Regions from separate parts of the Streptomyces sp. B21-105 genome, predicted to be linked through region 2. Evidence: predicted binding sites of a transcription regulator. Region 2 holds the regulator's gene; the other holds the start of a gene.

Region 1 (5,143 bases), 1.3 Mb from region 2:
TGCGCAGCCCGCGAGTCCGGCGGGGGAGTACAGGTTCTCGTTGCCTTCGGTGACGGTCCAGTCGGGGCCGTTGTCGATGTCCAGGCATACCGCGTCGAATGTGTCACGAGTCTCATTGACGTGGTCGAGCAGATCCGCCGCCACGATCTTCGTCCTGGGATCGGCGAGCGCCGGCCCGGAGAGCGCGGCCAGCGGGCCGTCGAGGTGCCAGTCGATCACGGCCCGCTCGCGCTCCACGACCGTGACCTCGCCCCAGTGCGGATCGGCTGCCGCGTGGGCGAGCGAGAAGCCCACGCCCAGGCCGCCGATCAGCAGGCGGGGGGCCGGGCGGTCGTCGAGCGCCGCGCGCGCCGCCGCCACCAGCAGGCGCTCCGAGCGGCCGTCCGAGGTGTCCATCAGGAAGCAGCCGTTGGCGATGATCTGGAGCAGCTTCCCGTGCCGGCGCAGGACCACCTCGCCGTAGGGGCCCTCGCGACGGTCCAGCACTTCCGGGGCGTCGGGCATGTCGTACGGGAGAGGCATGTGTCCATCCTGGCAGCCGGCCGGCGGTCGGGCGAGGGAAATCCGGGTGCGGCGGGTGCCGTTGACGTACGGGCTTTCGCGTCGGTCCGGGTCGGTCCCGGGTCGGTCCCGGGCCGGTCCGGGTTGCATGAGAAGCGGCTCGGAGGAGTCTCAGAGGTTCCTGTGAATCGGCCCGGACGTGGCGCGGGTCACAGACAGGAGGCGGGCAGGGCGCGAAGGGTGTGGCGAGACGGAAGGAGCGCCTCAGGTGGAACGCACGACCTCACCCGCGAGCCCGCCCCTGCCCGACGCCGCCCGGCTCCCCGGCAGCACAGGGGTCCCTGGCGTCGCGGAACTGCCCGACGCCGCCGGACTGCTGGACGGCATCCCGGGCCCGCGTGCCGCCCGGCCCACCGCGCCGCCCGTCGAACGGCCCGGCGAGCGGTGCGCAGAGGGTCCGGTCGAGCCCCTCGCGCGCACGGGTCGCGCCCCGCGATCCCGGCGCCCGGCCGGGTTCCGGGTGCGGGTCCCCGTCCCCTTCACGCTCGCCTACGCGGCCGTCCTCGCCGCCACCGCGTACTTCGCCGAGCATGCCGACCCCGCACTCGTGCACGCCCTGCACCAGGGCTCCAGCACCGATGTGGCGCACCTGTTGCAGACGCCGGCGCTGGTGATGGTGGCCAGCGCGCTGTGGCTGGCGGGCGGCTTCGCCTCGCCCTTCACCCTCGGCTTCGTGGTCGTCCTCACCGCGTTGGAACGGCGTATCGGCGGGGCTCGCACCGCGGTCGTCTTCCTGGCCGGGCACGTGCTGGCCACCCTCGCGACGGAGGTCCCGGTGGGCCTGGGAGTGCTGGTGGGGTGGCTGCCCGACAGCTCGCTCCACCGCCTCGACTACGGCATAAGTTTCGGCGTCGCCGCGAGCGTCGGCGCGCTGGCCGGACTGCTCGGGCCGTGGCCGCGCGGGCTGCTGCTCGTCGCCTTCGGCGGGATGCTGCTGCAGGACCTGATCGCCTACACCGACCCGCTGACCAACTGGGGCCACCTGATCGCGCTGGCGATCGGCGTCGCCCTCTGGCCCTGGGCCCGACGCCGGCCCCTGACGGCCCGACACCTGACCGGCCGGCACATGGCGGCCGGGCCTGACGAGTCGGGGGCGTGACGGCGGGGACCAATAATTCGGGCTTGACGAGGCGGGGCTGACCGGCCGGGGAAGTTCCGGTCTACACGTTCCGGGCGGACGGGTTCCAGCTGTCACGTTCCGGGCGGACGCGTTCCCAAAGAACCGTCGGACATGTTCCGGGCGGGTGGGGCTCAGTCGTTGAAACGGACCGTGCCGTCCTCGCACAGGGTGGGGTGGAGCTTCATGGGGCCGTACTCGTCCACGTCGGACGGGCGGGGCGGTTCGGGACCGTCGGGGCCCAGCCGGATCATCCGTTCGACCCGGCAGATGCGGAACTGGCGACCCTCCACGCTCGCCTCGTCGGCGCGGCCGGCCGCCCTGAACGTTTCGGCGGCGCGCGCGTAGAGGGCCTTCTTGCGCTCGTCGAAACGGTAGAGCATCGCCCAGACGCGGGCCATCCCCTCGTACAGCGCGCGGCGCGCCTCGTGCGGGGTCGCGGCCAGCGAGCCGAAGGGCGTCCAGTCCGCGCCGTCGCGCTCGGCCACCGAGAAGCCGACGGGCAGCCGGACGACGTCCGGGTGGGTCAGCACCGCCCGCGCGGAGTCCTCGCGGACGTCGTCGGGGAAGCGGGCGCCCGTGTACGTGAAGTCGCGCAGCCCCAGCCGCAGCGCGCCCGCCATCGGCCCCTCGTCCCGGCCGGGGTCGAGGGCGAAGCCCACGTCCGGCGACGGCGCGGCGCCCGGCTCCTCCCACGACGCGCCCGGGACCTCCGGGTCGGTGGGCCGGGGCGGCTCCAGACCGTCGTCGCCGGTCCGGGCGAACTCGTCGCCGCGCACCACCCGGTAGCGCACCCCCAGGGCGTCGACCTCGTCGGCGGGGGCCCGCTCCAGCACTGCGACGGCGGTCAACAGCTCGCGCCGCACGGCCGGATCGCCGGCGCCGTCCTTCGCCTGGAACCACAGGTGCGAGTTCAGTGCGTCCCGGGCCTGCTGGGGCATGCCGTCCACCACGGGTTTCAGCAGCCGCCAGCACGGCCCGTCGGCGGCCGGGTCCAGGGCGGCGACGCCGAAGACAGGCCCGCGCAGCGCGATGTGCGGGTAGCGCCGGGAGGCCTCGACGGCGTCCGCCTCGGTCACCCAGGCGACGGGGTCGTCGCGGCGGACCAGCTCCGCGTGGAGGGCGTCGAGACGTCGCTTCCAGTCATCGGTCATAAGCGCATTGTGGTCGGGTGAAGGGGATGCTTCGGGGTGAACGCCGGAAGTGGGCGGGGTACGGGCAGGGGGCGCGAGGGGCGTGGCCCGTCGTGCGGCGGTACGGGGTGCGCCCCCTTGGCCGTCGGACGTCATCCCCGTGCGTCCCCCGTGAACTCCGCGCTCGCCGGCGACGACTCGACGCGCCGCGTTCCGGGCTCGTACAGTGCCCGCCCCCGTGCCCCCGGCGCCCCCGTCAGAGCAGTGGTGATCGCCCACAGCGAACGGAACGGCCTGTGGGGAACATTCAAAGGCTCATGTGCATTGAGTCGGCATAGCTCAACTTGACTGCCGAAGGGGAGATCATGGCATCGACGTCCGCTCCGCTCACTCTGCCCGTGCTGCCTCTCGATGACGAGGTCGTGCTCCCCGGCATGGTGGTTCCGCTGGACCTCAACGACGCCGACGTACGCGCCGCGGTGGAGGCCGCCCAGGCCGCCGCCCGTTCAACACCGGGCAAGCCCCAGGTACTCCTGGTGCCGCGTATCGACGGCACGTACGCGAGCACCGGTGTGCTCGGCACCGTCGAACAGGTCGGCCGGCTGGCCGACGGCGACCCGGGCGCGCTGATCCGCGGCCGCGGCCGCGTGAAGATCGGCGCCGGCACCACCGGGCCCGGCGCGGCGCTGTGGGTCGAGGGGACGAAGGCCGACCAGACCGTCCCCGAGCCGCTGCCCGGTCACGTCGCCGAACTGGTCAAGGAGTACAAGGCGCTCGCCACCGCCTGGCTGCGCAAGCGCGCCGCCTGGCAGGTCGTCGACCGGGTCCAGGCCATCGACGACGTCTCCGCGCTCGCCGACAACTCCGGCTACTCGCCGTTCCTCACCACCGAACAGAAGGTGGAGCTCCTGGAGACCACCGACCCGGTGGCCCGGCTGAAGCTCGCCACCCAGCAGCTGCGCGACCACCTCGCCGAACAGGACGTCGCCGAGACGATCGCCAAGGACGTCCAGGAGGGCGTCGACAAGCAGCAGCGCGAGTTCCTGCTGCGCCGCCAGCTCGAAGCGGTGCGCAAGGAGCTGCGGGAACTGAACGGCGAGAAGGAGGGCGAGGAGTCCGACGACTACCGCGCCCGCGTCGAGGCCGCCGACCTGCCCGAGAAGGTCCGCGAGGCCGCCCTCAAGGAGGTCGACAAACTGGAGCGGTCCAGCGACCAGTCGCCCGAGGGCTCCTGGATCCGCACCTGGCTGGACACCGTCCTCGAACTGCCGTGGAACGAGCGCACGGAGGACCGGTACGACATCCAGGGCGCCAAGTCCGTCCTCGACGCCGAGCACGCGGGCCTGGAGGACGTGAAGGAGCGCATCACCGAGTACCTGGCGGTGCGCAAGCGCCGCGGCGAACGCGGGCTCGGTGTGGTCGGCGGCCGGCGCGGCGGCGCCGTCCTGGCCCTCGTCGGCCCGCCCGGCGTCGGCAAGACCAGCCTCGGCGAGTCCGTCGCGCACGCCATGGGCCGCAAGTTCGTCCGCGTCGCCCTCGGCGGCGTCCGCGACGAGGCCGAGATCCGCGGCCACCGCCGTACCTACGTCGGCGCGCTGCCCGGCCGGATCGTGCGGGCGGTCAAGGAGGCCGGGTCGATGAACCCGGTGGTCCTCCTCGACGAGATCGACAAGGTCGGCTCCGACTTCCGGGGCGACCCGGCGGCCGCCCTCCTCGAAGTGCTCGACCCGGCGCAGAACCACACCTTCCGCGACCACTACCTGGAGGTCGAACTCGACCTGTCGGACGTGGTGTTCCTGGCCACCGCCAACGTGCTCGAAGCCATCCCGGAGGCGCTGCTCGACCGTATGGAGCTGGTTCGCCTGGACGGCTACACCGAGGACGAGAAGGTCGTCATCGCCCGCGACCACCTGCTCCCGCGCCAGCTGGAGCGGGCGGGCCTGGACAAGGACGAGGTCACCCTCGACGAGAGCGCCCTGCGCAAGCTCGCCGGCGAGTACACCCGCGAGGCGGGCGTGCGCACCCTGGAGCGGACCGTCGCGCGGCTGCTGCGCAAGGTCGCGGCCCAGCACGAACTGGGCGAGCGGAAGCTGCCGTTCACCATCCGTGACGAGGATCTGCGCGCCCTGATCGGCCGGCCGCACCACGTGCCCGAGTCCGCCCAGGACCCGGCCGAGCGCCGGACCGCCGTGCCCGGTGTCGCGACCGGTCTCGCGGTCACCGGCGCGGGCGGCGACGTCCTGTACGTCGAGGCGTCGCTGGCCGACCCGGAGACGGGCGCGGCGGGCCTGACCCTGACCGGTCAGCTCGGCGACGTGATGAAGGAGTCGGC
Region 2 (5,143 bases):
CCCTCCGACAGCTCGTGTTCACGCCGGATGCCGCCGGGCTGCACGGTGAGCACCTCGGTCGTGCACGCCTCGGTCGCCGCGTCGAGGGCGGCCTGGATGCGGGAGTCGCCGTCCAGGACGCGGATCGCCGCGCCCTCGCCTGCGCCGGTGCCGCGCGCGGAACTGCCCAGACCGGCGTACCACTCGAAGGCGGCGACCGCCGAGCCCATCCGCCGTTGACCGGCGCTCACCTCGTCGTAGACCCCGCGCAGCAGACGGGTCATGACCTCCTGCGGGGAGGTCGGTACCAGCCAGTCCATGTCGTCGGGGTCGGGGTGCAGGAGGGCCAGCTCCAGGAGGCAGGGAACCGCCTCCGAGTCGGTACGCGCCACCCGACCGCGCCGTACGGCCCGGGAATACACGCGATCCCCGGCCTCGCACAGTCGGTCGGCGCCGTGTGGATGCTCCTTTGCCCCGTGCCTGGCCATCGCGCATCTCACCCCCGCCGTACGCCGCTTCCGGAGCGCAACTATGCGCGGCCCGGACCAGGTCCGCAACACGGCTCCTCCGGCCGAAGGCTGGAAAAACCACCCGTCTGTGCGATTTTCTCCCGGCCTCCTCCCCTCACGTTGCAACAAGCTGACGGTGGTGCAGGACGCCTGCGGCGGTGCATCGTTGATTCCGCTTCCCCTCGGGTGCGTCGCACACGGGGGAGGCAGAACCGACCCGGCCGGGCCACGGGGGAGTCCGGCCGGGCAGCCCGAGGGGGCATCACGGGGGCACCACGAGGGGGATACGAGGGATACGGGGGAACACGGACACCGGCCCGGCGCGGTAGGCGCGCCGAGCCGGTGGTCTTCTCTCCGAGGCCTTCGCGGAACTCCGCCTGCGAGGTCTTCGTGGAACTCCGGAGTCTTCGCGGGGTCCCGCGGGTCGCGGGCGTTGGCCGGTGCGTCAGGCCAGGTTGAGGGCCTGGCAGGCGGCCTTGTACTTGGCGGTGCAGATGTCGGAGACCTTGTAGATGCCGTCCGCGATGACGGTCTGCTTGATGTTCTTCTTCGTCAGCGCGACCACCGTGACCAGCTTGGCCGGAATCGCCTTGTCGGTCGGGCTGTCGACGGTGTCACGGGTGAGGGCCTCGAACTGGAGGTCACGGCCCTGGACCTTGGCGACGGCGGCCTCGGCGGCGGCCTCGGCCATGGCCGGGTAGGGCTTGTAGACGCTCATGAACTGTTCGCCGGTGATGATCCGCTGCACGGCCGGCAGTTCGGCGTCCTGACCGGTGATCGGGGGCAGGTCGCCGTCCTTGACGCCGGCCGCCTCCAGGGCCTTGATGATGCCGCCGGCCATGGCGTCGTTGGCGGAGTAGACGCCGGCGATGTCGTCCTTGCCGATCGCCGCGATCGCCTTCGTCATGTTCGCCTGGGCGACGTCGGGGCTCCACTTGTCGGTGTCGTACGACTTCGCGATCGTGACCCTGCCGTTGAGCTCGCTGAGCGCGCCCTCCTTGAACTGGGCGGCGTTCGGGTCGGCGGGCGAGCCGTTCACCATGACGATCTTGTCGGAGGTGTCGGCGTTGGCGATGGCCTCGACAAGGGTGCGCCCCTGCACCTCGCCGACGAGCTCGTTGTCGAAGGAGACGTACGCGTCGATCGGGCCCTCGGCGAGACGGTCATAGGCGATGACCGGAATATTCGCCTCCTTGGCCTTCTTCACCATGGGCGCGATCGCCTTCGCGTCGACGGCGTCCAGCAGAATGATGTCGACCTTGTCGTCGATCATCTTCTGCATCTGCCGGTCCTGGGTCTTCTCGTCCGAGGCGGCGTTGGCGTAGTCGGTCCTGCCCTGGTTGTCCGTGAGCGCGGCGACCTTCCTCTTGATGATCGGGTAGTCGAACTCCGCGTACCGGGTGTTCGTCTCCTCCGGCATCAGTACACCCACAGTGATCGCGTTGGTCCGCGTCGGTGTCGCGCTGCTGGTCTTCTCCGAGGCCCCCAGCATCCCGCACCCGGCGAGTGAGAGGGACATCGCGGAGGCGACACAAGCTATGGCGATACGACGCATTTCGGGTGCTCACTTCAGGTGCGTTCGGGGCGTTGCGGACCGGGGTGCGGCATTGGTGACCCGGGTATCTGTGCAGCCAACGCGGCGGCGGCCGCCGCCGTCAAGCAGAACCGCTTAACGAAGGAGCAACGTCACACTGCGCTCAGGACGTGAAGACACATGGAGACGAAGCGGAGGCCCTGAAAAGGTCTGACCGGACAAATCGGTCCAAGGCCGGGCTCAAGGAACGACCCGGCCGACACGGACCGCGGCGGGCCGGCGAGGGGCGGCGAAGGCCGGCGAGGGGAGCCGAGAACTCCCGAAGACGTCGGCAGCCCCTCGGCAGCCCCTCGGCAACCGGCTCGGCAACCGGCTCGGTCCTAGTCGGTCTTCTTCAGGACGACGCACCAGTCGTCGCTGCCGATGCTTCCCTGGCCGGTCTGCACCCTTCGCGGCGCGCCGCGGCCTCGCGAGGCTGCTGTTCAAGACGCGTCCGCCCACCGGCGCCGAACTGACCGTGCTCCAGCCGATCCGGGACGACGTCACGCGCCGCGCCGGCATCGACGGCGGCCAGCGCGGCCGCGAGGGCTTCCTCACCGTCTTCGGCGCCTCCGCGCTCCAGGACCGGCCGGTCATCGTCGTCGACCTGACGCAGACCCTGGTGTGCCGGGAGCTGTCCGTCGGCGACGGCACGGTCGCCTTTCCGGCACCGCACACCCCGCGCCACAGCACCCGTACCCCGCCGCGCCGCGCCTCAGCACTCTTATGCGCCCGCGGCCCACCCCGCAGCAACCGCAGCAACCGTCGCAGGGACAGCCGCAGTGGTAGCCGCAGCACCCCGGTGCCAGTGGCGGTGGCGGTGGCGGTGACTGGACCCAGGGCCCGCCCGGGAACTGGCACGGACAGCAGCCGGGACCTCACCGGTGACCCACCGGTGCACGAGATCGGGGCCCGGAGGAAACCTCCGGGCCCCGATCCGTGCCTCGCGGTGCGTCTCAGTCGGACTTCTGCTGCTGCCGCTTCGGCCGCCAGACCACCAGCGCGCTGGTCTGCTGCACCTCCTGGTACGGCACCAGGTCCCGCCGGTAGGAGGCGTGCACCGCGGCCTCCCGCTGCTGCATGGCCGCCGCCGCGCCGTCCAGCGCGGCCTCCAGTTCCGCGGCCCTGGCCTGGAGCGCGGCGACCTGGTTCTCCAGCTCAATGATCCGCTTGATGCCGGCCAGGTTGATGCCCTCGTCCTGCGACAACTGCTGGACGGTGCGCAGCAGTTCGATGTCACGGGCCGAGTAGCGGCGGCCCCGGCCGGCGGTGCGGTCGGGAGAGACCAGGCCAAGACGGTCGTACTGACGCAGCGTCTGCGGGTGCAGACCGGAGAGCTGGGCCGCCACCGAGATGACGTAGACCGGGGTCTCCTGAGTCAGTTCATACGGGTTACGCCGACGGCCGTCCATCACTCTCAAGCTCCCTTCGCGGCCTCGAACAGCTCCGCCCGCGGATCCTCGCCCGCGGTCGCCTCGCGATACGCCTCCAGTGCGTCACGAGCCTTCCCCGACAGGTCCTTCGGGACACTCACCTCGACGGTGACCAGCAGGTCGCCGCGGGTGCCGTCCTTACGGACCGCGCCCTTGCCGCGCGCCCGCATGGTGCGGCCGTTGGGCGTGCCGGGCGGGAGTTTCAGGGTCAGCGCCGGGCCGCCGAGCGTGGGCACCTTGACCTCGCCGCCGAGGGCCGCCTCGGTGAACGTCACCGGCACGGTCACCGTCAGGTTGTCGTCCTTGCGGCCGAACACCGGGTGGGCGCCGACGTGCACGACGACGTAGAGGTCGCCCGACGGACCGCCGCGCTCGCCCGGACCGCCCTTGCCCCGCAGGCGGATGCGCTGGCTGTCCGTGACCCCTGCGGGGATGCGGACCTGCATGGTCCGCGAGGACTTGGCGCGGCCGCTGCCCTTGCAGTCCAGGCAGGGGTGCTCGGCGATCAGGCCGCGGCCCTTGCAGTCGGGGCAGGGGTCGGTCAGCGAGAAGCCGCCGCCCGAACCCCGGGCCACCTGGCCGGTGCCGACGCAGGTCGGGCACACGCGCGGTGTGCCGTTCTTGTCGCCCGTACCCGAGCACGCCTTGCACGGGGCCTGTGAGGACATCCGCAGCGGGACGGTCGCGCCCTCGATCGCCTCCGTGAAGGTGAGCGTGACCTCGGTGTCGATGTCCTGACCGCGCCGGGGCTGGGTGCGGGTCGTGCCCGCACCGCCGCGGTTGAACAGGCCGCCGAACACGTCCCCGATGCCGCCGCCGAAGCCGCCCTGGGCGCCGCCGCCCTGAGCGCCGCCTCCGAAGAGGTCGCCCAGGTCGAAGTTGAAGGAGCCGCCCGCGCCCGGGCCCGGGCGGAAGCCGCCGTTGCCGAAGAGGGCGCGCGCCTCGTCGTACTCCTTGCGCTTCTTGGGGTCGCCGAGGACGTCGTTCGCCTCGGAGATCTCCTTGAAGCGCTCCTCCGCCTTGACGTTGCCCTTGTTGGCGTCCGGGTGGTACTCGCGGGCGAGTTTCCGGTACGCCTTCTTGATCTCGGCCTCGGTGGCGTCCTTGGGGACGCCGAGGACCTTGTAGAAGTCCTTCTCGATGAAGTCCTTGGTGCTCATCCTCGACGTCCCTCCTTCCGTCCGCTCATCCGATCAAGCTCAGCCCTCGTCCGGGCCACCGCTCTCCTTGTCGTCGCCCGCCTCCGCCTCGTCGCCCTTCGCCGCCTGCGCGCCGGGCTGCGGCTCGGCGACGGCCACCCGCGCGGGACGGATGGTGCGCTCGCCGATCCGATACCCCGGCTGCAGAATCGCCACGCACGTCGTCTCGGTGACGTCGGGCGCGTAACTGTGCATCAGGGCTTCGTGGATCGTCGGGTCGAAGGGCTCGCCTTCCTTGCCGAACTGCTGCAGGCCCATCTTCGCCGCGACGGTCTCCAGCGATTCGCCCACCGACTTGAAGCCGCCGACGAACTCACCGTGCTCCCGCGCGCGGCCGATGTCGTCGAGCACGGGCAGGAGCTCGGTCAGGAGGTTCGCGACGGCGATCTCCTTGACCGCGATCCGGTCGCGCTCGACCCGGCGGCGGTAGTTCTGGTACTCGGCCTGGAG

What was found. The regulator HspR, encoded in region 2, represses chaperone genes until heat shock. The targets are predictions, from matches to a motif close to TTGAGNNNNNNNNNCTCAA.
Region 1: lon (endopeptidase La) is a predicted target of HspR. The motif match lies at 3,136-3,154, and genes of this name have one in related genera.

Annotation. Positions count from the first base shown of each region.
Region 1 is NZ_JARUMJ010000001.1:6,217,979-6,223,121, forward strand. It holds gene QA802_RS28205 (spermine/spermidine synthase domain-containing protein) at 1-522, opposite strand, end outside; gene QA802_RS28210 (rhomboid-like protein) at 770-1,660, shown strand; gene QA802_RS28215 (DUF5954 family protein) at 1,813-2,832, opposite strand; gene lon (endopeptidase La) at 3,177-5,143, shown strand, end outside.
Region 2 is NZ_JARUMJ010000001.1:4,950,000-4,955,142, reverse strand. It holds partial or broken gene QA802_RS22385 (helix-turn-helix transcriptional regulator) at 1-467, opposite strand, end outside; gene QA802_RS22380 (sugar ABC transporter substrate-binding protein) at 934-2,043, opposite strand; gene QA802_RS22375 (heat shock protein transcriptional repressor HspR) at 3,018-3,473, opposite strand; gene dnaJ (molecular chaperone DnaJ) at 3,479-4,654, opposite strand; gene grpE (nucleotide exchange factor GrpE) at 4,694-5,143, opposite strand, start outside.